DNA from 2 places in the Alkalibaculum bacchi genome. Region 1 is predicted to be linked to the other one. Evidence: riboswitches for the same ligand, from Rfam matches in the RefSeq annotation. Region 1 holds a riboswitch; the other holds the start of a gene.
The links. A riboswitch is a leader RNA that binds a small molecule or an ion and turns the genes downstream of it on or off. The one in region 1 is predicted to bind thiamine pyrophosphate.

Region 1 (6,050 bases):
ACACTGGCATGGGTGTAGTCGAAGACAAAGTAATCAAAAATCATTTTGCTTCAGAATACATATACAATGCATATAAGAACACTCAAACAGTTGGCGTTATTGATGAAGATAAAGCATTTGGTTTCAAAAAGATTATTGAGCCAATTGGTGTTTTAGCAGCTGTTATACCTACAACCAATCCGACATCAACAGCTATTTTTAAATGCCTTTTAGCTTTAAAAACTAGAAATGGTATCATCTTCTCTCCACATCCAGGTGCTAAAAGATGTACTATTGCAGCGGTAAAAGTTTGTCTAGATGCAGCTGTTGCAGCTGGTGCTCCAAAAGGAATTTTAGCATGGATCGATGAACCATCTATTGATTTATCAATAGAAGTTATGAAAGACGCAGATATGGTACTTGCAACAGGTGGTCCTGGAATGGTTAAATCAGCTTATTCATCTGGAAAACCAGCTGTAGGTGTAGGTAATGGTAATACTCCTGCGTTAATCGATGACAGTGCAGATGTCCTTATGGCTGTTAGCTCAATCATCGCTTCTAAAACATTTGATAATGGTACAATTTGTGCTTCTGAACAATCTTCAGTTATTCTAAGTAGCGTTTATGATAAAGCTATTAAAGAGTTCGCTTACAGAGGCTGCTACATAATGAATAATGATGAAAAAGAAAAGGTAAGAAAAGTTATCTTAAACGCTAATGGCGGTATCAATGCAAAAATCGTTGGTAGAAGCCCTTATCAAATAGCACAATTAGCTGGATTTGAGTGTCCAAAAGAAGCAAAGATTCTTATTGGAGAAGTAACGGAAGTAGATGTTACACTTGAGCCATTTGCACATGAAAAACTTTCTCCTATACTTGCTATATACAAAGCGAACAACTTCGATCAAGCTTTAGATATAGTAGATAGACTTGTAACTGACGGTGGAATAGGACACACTTCTGTAATTTACGCTGATCCTGTAAAAGCTACTGATAAAATAAAGAAATTTGAAGAAAGAATTAAAACATGCCGTATTTTAATTAATACTCCTTCTTCTCATGGCGGTATTGGTGACCTTTATAACTTTAGACTTCTTCCATCATTAACACTAGGCTGCGGAACTTGGGCAGGTAACTCCGTATCTGAAAACGTTGGAATAAAAGATTTAATAAATGTTAAAACCGTCGCTGAGAGGAGAGAAAATATGCTTTGGTTAAGAACTCCTGAAAAGGTTTACTTCAAGAAAGGTTCTACACCTGTAGCCCTTGCTGAATTAAAAGATGTATACAGCTCTAAAAAGGTATTTATTGTAACAGATACATTCTTATATAAGAGTGGCGCCACTAAAGCAGTTACAGATCAATTAGATGACTATGGCATTACTCATACTACATTCTACGATGTAGCTCCAGATCCAACTTTAGCGACTGCAAACAAAGGTGTTGCAGCTATGAGAGCTTTTGAACCAGATTGTATTATTGCAATCGGTGGAGGTTCTGCTATGGATGCTGCTAAGATTATGTGGATTATGTACGAACATCCAGAAGCTGAATTTACTGATTTAGCAATGAGATTTATGGATATTAGAAAGAGAGTATACACATTCCCTAAGATGGGCGAAAAAGCTATCCTGATTTGTATCGCAACAACATCAGGTACTGGTTCTGAAGTAACTCCATTTGCTATTATTACTGATGAACAAACACAAATTAAATACTCACTAGCTGATTATAATATATTACCAACAATCGCAATAAGTGATGCTGACAATATGATGAACCAACCAAAAGGCTTAACAGCAGCTTCTGGTATTGACGTATTAACTCATGCAATAGAAGCTTATGTTTCAACATTTGCTACTGACTACACAAATGGATTTGCTTTAACAGCAGCAAAACTAGTTTTTGAATATTTACCAAGAGCATACAAATATGGCGCAGAAGATGTAGAAGCTCGTGAAAAAATGTCTAATGCATCTACTCTTGCAGCTCTTGCCTTCTCTAATGCATTCCTAGGTATTAACCACTCTTTAGCACATAAACTAGGAGCAAACTTCCATGTACCACATGGTATTGCAAATGCATTATTGATGACAAATGTTATGAAATACAATGCTACAGAAGCTCCAAAAATGGCTACTTTCTCTCAATACAAGTATCCTCAAGCATTAAAACGCTATGCTGAAGTTGCTGCATATGTAGGAATATCAGGCAAGACCGATCAAGAAAAATTTGATGGTTTAGTAGCAAAAATAGAAGAATTAAAAGCAACTATCAATATTCCTAAGTCTATTAAAGAATTCGGAGTAGACGAAAAAGAATTCATGGCTAAAGTTGATGCAATGGCTGAACAAGCATTTGATGATCAATGTACAGGTGCAAACCCAAGATACCCACTCATCAGCGAACTTAAAGAATTATATATTCAATCATTTAAATAAAACATATCTAAAAGACGCTAGGTTAAATACCTAGCGTCTTTTAAGCGTATGAGGGTAAAAAAATATGAAAAAAGAAAAATAGTAAGTATATTTAGACCGTAGAAGATGGTGGGCACTGTGAAATATGGATAGACTATAATACGCAATATGGTGATAAAGTAGATAGCTTTCTGACAGGTATCATTACTTTTTAGAAGAATCGGGATTATATTTTAATATGATCCCGATTTTTGTTAGAATTACTTTTACTCTTCGTTTTGGAATAACTCATCAATCTCAAATAATGTACCTTCTGGAAATAAAGTACCTTTAGTAATCAAATTAAAAATTGTTTTAAGTAGTATTACAAATTCCCATTTTCTTTCCATTATACATTTCTCCTTTAGTAATAGTTTTTCTTTAGGAGTATAGTTGATGGTATTTTTTAATATAATTTATTTTGCTATCGCAAAAATAAAAAATACCCCCAACAAAATTAGGGGTATGATTACATTTCAATACTCCTCTTTTGGTAACCGGCTGCCATTCACACAAGTGAAAGGCCCTTGGCTTTGCGTCCCCATCTTTCGAAGGGTTTGCCATTAACGTTGAAAAGTTATTTATTTAATATAGATTATCACAAATATTGAATAAATTCAACAATTTTCTATTTATAGAATTGATAGTATAATGTAGAAAAGACAAAAATTACGTTGGGGTTGACAATTTTATCTAGAAGAGTTATTATAAGGTATATTTGCAGGGGGACTTAATGTTGAGAAGGCTTTTAGCCTGACCCTTTGAACCTGTCGGTTAATACCGTCGTAGGGAAGCAATATACATTGATATGTGTTGTTTGTGTACATATTTGGTGCTTGCCCTCTGGGAAGCACCTTTTTTCGTGTAACAAGGTCGCGACGAAGTGACTGTCGAGGTTGCAGAGCGAGTAAAAACGTCAATTGTCATACACAACAAAATCGATGTTTTCTTATGAGGTATCCTAACTGCATTTAAATAAAGTTAAGGAGAATCAAGATGTCTTACAAAACTCAAATGGAAGCAGCTAAAAAAGGTATTATTACAGAAGAAATGAAGGTAGTCGCAAAAAAAGAACAATTCTCAGAGGAGAAGCTTAGAGACTTAGTGGCATATGGTAGGATAGCAATACCAGCGAACTCAAATCACAAATCTTTAAGCCCAGAAGGAATTGGAGAAGGACTAAGAACTAAAATTAATGTAAATTTAGGGGTATCTGGAGATTGTATTGATCACACACAAGAGATGCAAAAGGTAAAAATGGCCATAGATTTAGGTGCAGAAGCGATTATGGATTTAAGTAATTACGGCAAAACCAATACTTTTCGACAACAACTCATCTCTTATTCCAAGGCGATGATTGGTACTGTACCTATGTATGACGCCATAGGCTATCTTGAAAAAGATCTCGCAAAAATATCTGCTACAGATTTTCTAAAGGTCATTGAAGCTCATGCAAAGCAGGGTGTAGATTTTATGACAATACATGCAGGTATCAATAAAAAGGCAGTTGAAAGTTTTAAGCGCACAAACAGATTGACCAATATCGTCTCTCGTGGTGGTTCTTTGATTTTTGCTTGGATGGAAATGACAGGTAATGAAAATCCTTTTTACGAATATTACGATGACATTTTAGTGATCCTTAGACAGTACGATGTAACCATTAGTTTAGGAGATGCATTAAGACCAGGAAGCATTAACGATAGTACAGATGCTGGACAAATTAGTGAATTAATCGAACTAGGAAGCTTAACAAAGCGAGCTTGGGAGAGAGATGTTCAAGTTATGGTAGAAGGACCAGGTCATATGGCAATGAATGAAATTGCAGCAAATATGGCTCTTCAAAAAAGGCTTTGTTATGGGGCGCCATTTTATGTTTTAGGACCAATCGTTACAGATATAGCACCTGGATATGATCATATTACATCAGCTATTGGTAGTGCAATTGCGGCATCTCATGGAGCGGATTTCTTGTGTTATGTAACACCTGCAGAGCATTTGCGCTTACCAGATTTAGGAGATGTGAAAGAAGGAATTATTGCATCAAAAATTGCTGCTCATGCAGCTGATATTGCAAAGGGAATACCAAATGCACGTGAGTGGGATAATAAAATGAGCGATGCAAGGCGACGAATTGATTGGGAAGAGATGTTTTCCCTTGCTATAGATGGTAAAAAGGCAAGAGAGTATTTCGAAAGCACGCCTCCTTCTGACGATGAAAGTTGTTCTATGTGCGGAAAAATGTGCGCTATGAGAACAACGAATAAGGTTTTAAAAGGTGAAAAGGTTGAGTTTTTATAATGAAAAATAATGAAATAAAAAAATTGTCTATTGCTGGAATTTTATGTACCATTGCCATTGTTGGTAGCTTATTCTCTTTTCCCGTATTTGGAAGTAAATGTGCTCCTATTCAGCATATGGTAAATATTATCTGTGCTGTAATATTAGGACCTTGGTATGGTGTAGGCGTAGCTTTTGTAGCAAGTTTCCTTCGGAATCTTCTTGGACTCGGTAGCCTTATGGCTTTTCCAGGAAGTATGTTTGGCGCTTTGCTGTGCGGAATTGTATACTACAAAACAAAAAACATATCCTTAACTTTGATTGCTGAAGCCTTTGGTACGTCTATACTTGGAGGATTGAGTGCTTACCCTGTTGCCATACTTTTAATGGGTAAAAGTGCTGGAGATATTGCTTTTTATGCTTATATTGTACCGTTTCTGATCTCAACAGTAGGTGGTGCCTTTTTTTCTGCAATTCTCTTAAGTTCTTTAAAGAAAACAGGACTACACAAGACAATGACTCAAGAGGAGGGGGGGATTCATAATGCTTAGAGAAATTCTTGAAAATGTAAAAAGAACTTCTCCTTTGGTTCACAATATTACAAACTATGTAACGGTTAATGATTGTGCAAATATCCTTATTGCTTGTGGTGGTTCGCCTATCATGGCAGATGATATTGATGAGGTAGAGGATATTACAAGGATTTGCGGTGGATTAAATATTAATATCGGAACACTAAACCAGCGGACCATTCCTGCTATGCTTGCAGCAGGAAAGAGGGCAAACCAGCTTAGTCATCCTATTGTATTAGATCCAGTAGGTGCTGGGGCATCAGCCCTTCGAACAAAAACAGCTATGGAACTTATAGAACACATTGAGTTTACTGTCATTCGTGGTAATGCTTCAGAAATTAAAACTTTAGCTTTAGGCCAAGGCACTACTAGAGGGGTGGATGCTGACTTATCCGACAGCATAACGAAAGACAGCCTAGAGCAAGCCATATCCTTTGCAAAAGACTTTTCAAGGAAAACCGGCTCAATCATAGCTATTACTGGCGCCATTGATCTAGTGGCTTACAATGAAAAAGCATACTGCATCTATAATGGTCATCCTATGATGAGGAGTATTACAGGAACAGGTTGTCAGCTTTCTGCTCTAATTGCAGCCTTTATAACAGCAAACCCAGATAAGCTTCTTGAAGCAACAGTAGCTGCTATTTGTGCTATGGGATTCTGCGGAGAAAAAGCTTATAAACGATTAAAAGGTGAAGACGGAAATGCAAGTTATCGCAATTACATCATTGATGCTATTTACAATCTTGATGGTGATGAACTA
Region 2 (6,050 bases), on a different contig from region 1:
TTATCATAATGTACCTTTTTATCGTAGCCAATTTCAAAGTGTAGATCTTGCCCCTGAGGATATTACAGAGATTAGCGACTTATCTAAATTACCTTTTACTACAAAGCAAGATTTAAGAGACAGTTACCCCTACGGACTCTTTGCAGCGCCATTATCGGAAATCGTTCGAATTCACGCTTCATCTGGTACTACTGGTAAACCTACTGTTGTAGGATATACTAGAGAGGATATAAGTAATTGGGCTGAACTATGTGCACGTGCTTTTGTAGCTGCAGGCGCTGACTCCAATTCAGTAGTGCAGGTCTCTTATGGGTATGGCTTATTCACAGGTGGACTTGGGATTCATTATGGTGCAGAAAAGCTTGGTGCATCTGTTATACCTATGTCTGGCGGTAATACAGAAAGACAAATTATGCTTATGAAGGATTTTCACAGCACCTTGCTAGCTTGTACTCCTTCTTACGCCATATATTTAGCAGAAGCCATCGAACAATATGGCATTGATCCTGGAGAGATCAAACTAAAATCAGGTATATTTGGCGCAGAGCCTTGGTCTGAAAATATGAGAAAAAAGATTGAAGAAAGACTTCATATTTCTGCTCATGATATTTACGGATTATCGGAAATCATGGGACCTGGAGTAGCCATCGAATGCCAATGCAAAAACGGCATGCATATTTGGGAAGATCACTTTCTTCCAGAAATTATTGATCCAAACACTTTAGAGCCATTACCATATGGGGCACCTGGAGAGCTCGTATTTACTACTTTGACAAAGGAAGGCATTCCAGTTCTGCGCTATAGGACGAGAGACCTTTCTGTTTTACATAAAGAAGTATGTGAATGTGGCAGAACTCACGTCCGAATGGAAAGAGTATCCGGAAGAAGTGATGATATGCTCATCATTCGAGGGGTAAATGTATTCCCATCTCAAATCGAAAGTGTTTTAATGGAATTTGGTAATGTAGAACCACATTACTTGCTTATCGTCACTAGAGAAGGTACTTTAGATAATCTAGAGATACAAATAGAACTTTCTGAGGAATTATTCTCAGATCGAATTAGCAATCTAGAAGAATTAGAACGCAAGATAAAACAAAAAATCCACTCTGTTTTACAGATAAGTGCTAAAATCAGGTTAGTAGAACCTAAGAGCATACCAAGAAGTGAAGGAAAAGCAAAACGTGTAATTGATAAACGAAATCTACAAGGGGAGTGATAAAATGATTAAACAAGTTTCTGTATTTTTAGAAAATAAGAAAGGTCGTCTCTCAGAAGCCTTAGAAATTCTTCATAAAAATGATATTAATCTCCGCTCTTTGACCATCGCCGAGACTACAGACTATGGCATTTTGAGATTGATTCCTAACAAACCAGAACAAGCAGCAGAAAAACTAAAAGAGGCTGGCTTTGTAGTAAATCAGACTAAAGTTTTAGCTATTGAAGTAAATGATAGTCCAGGATCTATGCTCACTGTTATCAAAGGCCTCTCTATGTCTGATATTGATATAGAATACTCTTATTGTTGTTTACCGGTACATGAACACAAAGTAGTAATCATCCTAAAAGTATCCGACAGCGAAAAAGCCATAGAGCTATTACGCCAAAGCTCCTGCGCAAAGTTGATAGAAGCAGAAGCCTTCGCATAAAATTGCCTTCGGCAATTTAGCTATCAGCAACCAGTCACTAGTCACTAGCATTAGGGGATTCCTTTGGGGTCACAGATCCTTCGCTAACGCTCTAGGATGACTCGGCAGTAGCTAGGGTCAAAAGTAGAATATTCTAGATGTATAACAAAGGGGGTGATCGAAGATCACCCCATCTTACTCTCGCCTATAGGCGAGAGTTTTGTTGTTTTTCCGCTTTCAGTATTCCGCTTTCAGCATTCCGCTTTCAGCTTTTATGGTTTTGCTGACCACCTGACCACCTTGTCACCTGACCACCTTATTCTTCACCTCATTAATTGCATTTCTCACCGTAGGTATCGCTAATAGTATACACGTTAATAAGGCTTCTGCCCCCATATAAGAACCATTGTAGATGGTAGAGTACATAAATGCCCCTTGCCCTTCTGGTGCATAGGATGCAAAGAAGATGACACCTGATAATACACTGCACACAAGTCTTCCAAGAACACCTAAGAGATACGTAGGTATAATGCCCCGTTTTGCAAGTACTGCCCCCATGCCTAAAGAGCCAAACGCTAAGAGATAGTCCATCAGCATTTGAACTGGATGAATAACATAAGGATTAATTAAAAGATCTAGTAATCCAAATGCAACTCCAGCTAATATTCCTTGTCGCACACCAAAGTAATATCCAATCATTACAATAAACAACATTGAAAAAGGCGTAATAGAACCTCCTTGTGGCATGCGAAATAAAGTAATCTGGTTGAGTACATAAGCTACAGCTACAGCAATTGCAGAATATGTAAGGGCCTTTATATTATTATCCCCCTTTTTACTTAGCTTAAAAATAAGTGCAAAAGCAAGTACGATGAGTACTACTACAAAAATTTGACCTTGCATAGACTCAAAAAAACTTTGTAACATAAAAAAACCTCCTATTTTTTCGCTTGGAGGTATTGACTAAAAACCGCTTCCCTACGCCAGCATTATCTGGATCAGGTCCAAAGGGTTAATCTCAGCCAAAAGGCTCCCCTAGCGAAAAACTATTTATATATTTTTATTTATTATAAACTTACTCATCTAATATGTCAATGTTCAATTTGTTTATACAAAGAATTTGCGTTTCAATCCATATTCTAAAGCAGCTTCTACATCAATCCTTAAAGGACCCTTTCTTCGAATAACAAAGCCAAGAAGCTCTCCACTTTCAAAAGGTAGAATTCTTTCACCATCTAAGGCAATGGTACCCTTTTGAGTAGGCTTAGACACATACATTTGATTTAACTCCATCTTTGAAGGGGTTTCACATTCTACAGTAGTCATTTTTCCAGCAGTAAAAGGAGCCAATACCTTTTTGCGACCACAATGTAGTCGAGTGCGATATCCAAAATCATCCGAATAAGTTGAGAGTGCTTGAACACCGATAATAGAAGAAAATCCTATTGAAGCAGGATGTGATCTAGAAACAATTAGTTCTGAAATATCCTTTATATTTTCTATTGCTCTATTTCCTACAAATATTTGATTGGTAATAGCTACATCAATTAAGGCGTAGTCAATAATTTCTCCATTTTTGTAGACTTCAATAATCTTATCGTGAATAATATAATCATCTTGCATACCGTATTCGCATAAAATTGCTGCAGCCATTCCTACTGTAGTACCTTCATAAAATCGTGGATAAACATTATTGGTTCCAGTAGATATGGGAATAATAGGTATATTAGAATTTTTTGCTGCAACTAATCTATTGGTCCCATCCCCACCTAGTATAATGATACAATGGACTCCTAGTTTTATAAACTCATTTGTCGCTTGTATTGTATCTTCATATGTACCCATTATTCTAAAGTCTAGTATCTCTACATCTGCCTTTAAATCTCCATTTAGCTCCAAACTCGATTTTGCATTGGATCCCATCTCGCTATTGTCTGGCATTATAAATATTTTTTCTACTCCTAAATCTTGAGCGCCTAGAATCATTCTCTCCATAAGGTTGACTTTTTCGTGATTACTGATTGTAGTAGCATAGGAGTATAGTCTTCGAACGTCTTTTCCTGAATTTGGATTCGCAATTATACCAATGCTCTTCAAAATATCATCTCCGTATATTCACTTTCGTACTATTCATCAACATAAGACATAGCAATAGCTCCTGGTCCTGCATGTGTTCCAACTACAGCACCTACAATGGATTCAACGATATAATTTGCATCATATTCTTCTACTAATATCTTTTTTAAATCTTCTAAGTATTCTGTCGCTCCTGTATGAAGCATATATACAGGCTTATCTTTGAGGCTTACTCTATTTTTAGACAAATAATTTCGCACCCAATTTAATGCCTTTTTTTTCCCTCTTACTTTATCTTTTGCTACAAGTTCTCCGTTAGAAAAAGTCAATATGGGTTTTATGTTTAGCATACTACCTAAGAGAGCTTGGCTTGATGATAATCTCCCACCCTTTTTTAAGTACTCTAATGTGTCTACAATCATAAGAGTCTCGTTCTTAGGAATCATATCATTTATTTTATTGACAATTTCTTTTCTGCTCTTCCCTTCTTTAGCCATCTTAGCAGCATAGTGAACCATCAGAGCCTCTCCTAATGTTACCATTTTTGAATCAATAATGCTAATTTTATCGCTATCTAGAGTATTTTTTGCTATCATCGCTGAATTATACGTTCCACTCATACTTGAGGACATGAAAATACCAATAACTTCATCTCCAGAATGAATGATAGATTTAAAAATATCTATAAACTCAGCTGGAGTTACCTGAGAAGTGCTGGGAATGCCATCAAAGGATTCAAGCTTTTCATAAAATTGACTAGGGGATATTTCTTCACGATCTCTATAGGATTCTAATCCAAAATGGACAGTCAAAGGTACAACCTTTATATTATATTTTTTCTCTTCATCAACACTAATATCACTAGCGCTATCAGTGACAATTTGAATAGCCATGTAACACCTCTATTCTTCTCCATATTTATTTGTAAAATAATCAATCAGATTATTTAAAGCTTTCATTAAAGCATATTCTTCTTGTTTGTTTAATTCCGTCACAATTTCATGTACCATATTTTCATGAAAAGATGTGTGTTTTTCCATGATATCATGAGCCTTCTCTGTAAGGTTTACTATAACTACTCTTCGATCCTTTTCACTTCTTTTACGTTTAACAAAACCCTTCTTTTCTAAATTGTTAATAGAAGTAGTAAGCGTTCCCAAAGTAATACTTAATCTAGAAGCTATTTCGCTCATAGGTTTTTCTACATCACTAGCAATTGCCTCTAATGTATGAATTTCTGTAATCGATAGATTTACGCCTAAGCTTCTTATGAATTTTTCTTCTGCCTTAAGAACCAAATTAAACACGATTACTAATGCCTCGTTTAATATACTGTATATATTTTTCATAGTTATCACCATCAAATTAATTTGATAATCAAATTATCCTTTCAATTATAACCTTAAGGTTTTTTGCCGTCAACCATAAGAAAGCGCCTTTGCGCTTTATCTACCTGCCACCAGCTATCAGTACCCTATGGTTAAGCTTCAGGGCAAAGATTTCACCTTTAGAGATTAACATGTTCATTAAAAAAGATATCTTAATTAAAACATAAAACTTGCATCCTAAAATGCAAGTCTTATGTTGTCTATTAAAGAAAAATATATACTATAACTCAAATATAAATTCTTAAAATCTTTGAGACATTTCATCTACTGCAATTTGGCCAAAATGTTTATATATGATTTGTTCTCCAGGCTTAATAATTTCAAAAGATTCATCCCATTTCTCAGACAGTAATTTTTCCAAAATGGATAGACTGCCTTCTTCTACTACAAAACGTAAACTTGTCTTTTTAGCAAGATCTTGAGCTATATCACCATAGTAATCAATGTCATAAGCATTTGTATCAATAAGCATTAAATTTTCATAGTGCTTAAGCATTGCACTAAAAATTCGCTTAGCTCTTTTTTCTCCATATCTTTCTAGACAATACTTGTACTCTACAAATAAGCTCTTCTCTCCATTAATCCAACCTTTAGTTAAAAAATATGTATTCTTTCTAATATCATCAATATCCTTGCGATTACACAGTAACATAGATATGCAATCAGATGTTACTGGAAAGACAATATTGGAATGAGTTGCCTTTAAGCCAACTATTGAATTGCCACAATTACCGTAACCTAACAGAACATTGTCATAACCTATATGATTATCGATAACTTTTTGAAGTTCACTTCTTAGTCGACTAGGTTCATTATGTAAGCTCGCATTCATCCACACCATATCACCAGTAAATTCAACTTTTTCCAAAACCTTTGTAACTTCGTCTTGAATGGTCTCACATACTACTAGTAGATTATTCATATCTCCCTCCTAAAAAGAGTCCTTCGACACTTTAGC

Region 2: another riboswitch for thiamine pyrophosphate. It lies ahead of thiT (energy-coupled thiamine transporter ThiT); the one in region 1 lies ahead of thiC (phosphomethylpyrimidine synthase ThiC).

The regions. Positions count from the first base shown of each region.
Region 1 is NZ_QNRX01000007.1:63,549-69,598, reverse strand. It holds gene adhE (bifunctional acetaldehyde-CoA/alcohol dehydrogenase) at 1-2,420, shown strand, start outside; gene DES36_RS15295 (hypothetical protein) at 2,666-2,788, opposite strand; cyclic di-GMP riboswitch class I at 2,928-3,010, opposite strand; TPP riboswitch at 3,151-3,248, shown strand; gene thiC (phosphomethylpyrimidine synthase ThiC) at 3,435-4,736, shown strand; gene thiW (energy coupling factor transporter S component ThiW) at 4,736-5,266, shown strand; gene thiM (hydroxyethylthiazole kinase) at 5,259-6,050, shown strand, end outside.
Region 2 is NZ_QNRX01000010.1:5,524-11,573, forward strand. It holds gene DES36_RS08420 (phenylacetate--CoA ligase family protein) at 1-1,219, shown strand, start outside; gene DES36_RS08425 (ACT domain-containing protein) at 1,224-1,649, shown strand; gene thiT (energy-coupled thiamine transporter ThiT) at 1,932-2,555, opposite strand; TPP riboswitch at 2,587-2,675, opposite strand; gene DES36_RS08435 (NAD(+)/NADH kinase) at 2,736-3,725, opposite strand; gene DES36_RS08440 (DegV family protein) at 3,755-4,597, opposite strand; gene DES36_RS08445 (MarR family winged helix-turn-helix transcriptional regulator) at 4,607-5,053, opposite strand; gene DES36_RS08450 (DUF1638 domain-containing protein) at 5,334-6,014, opposite strand.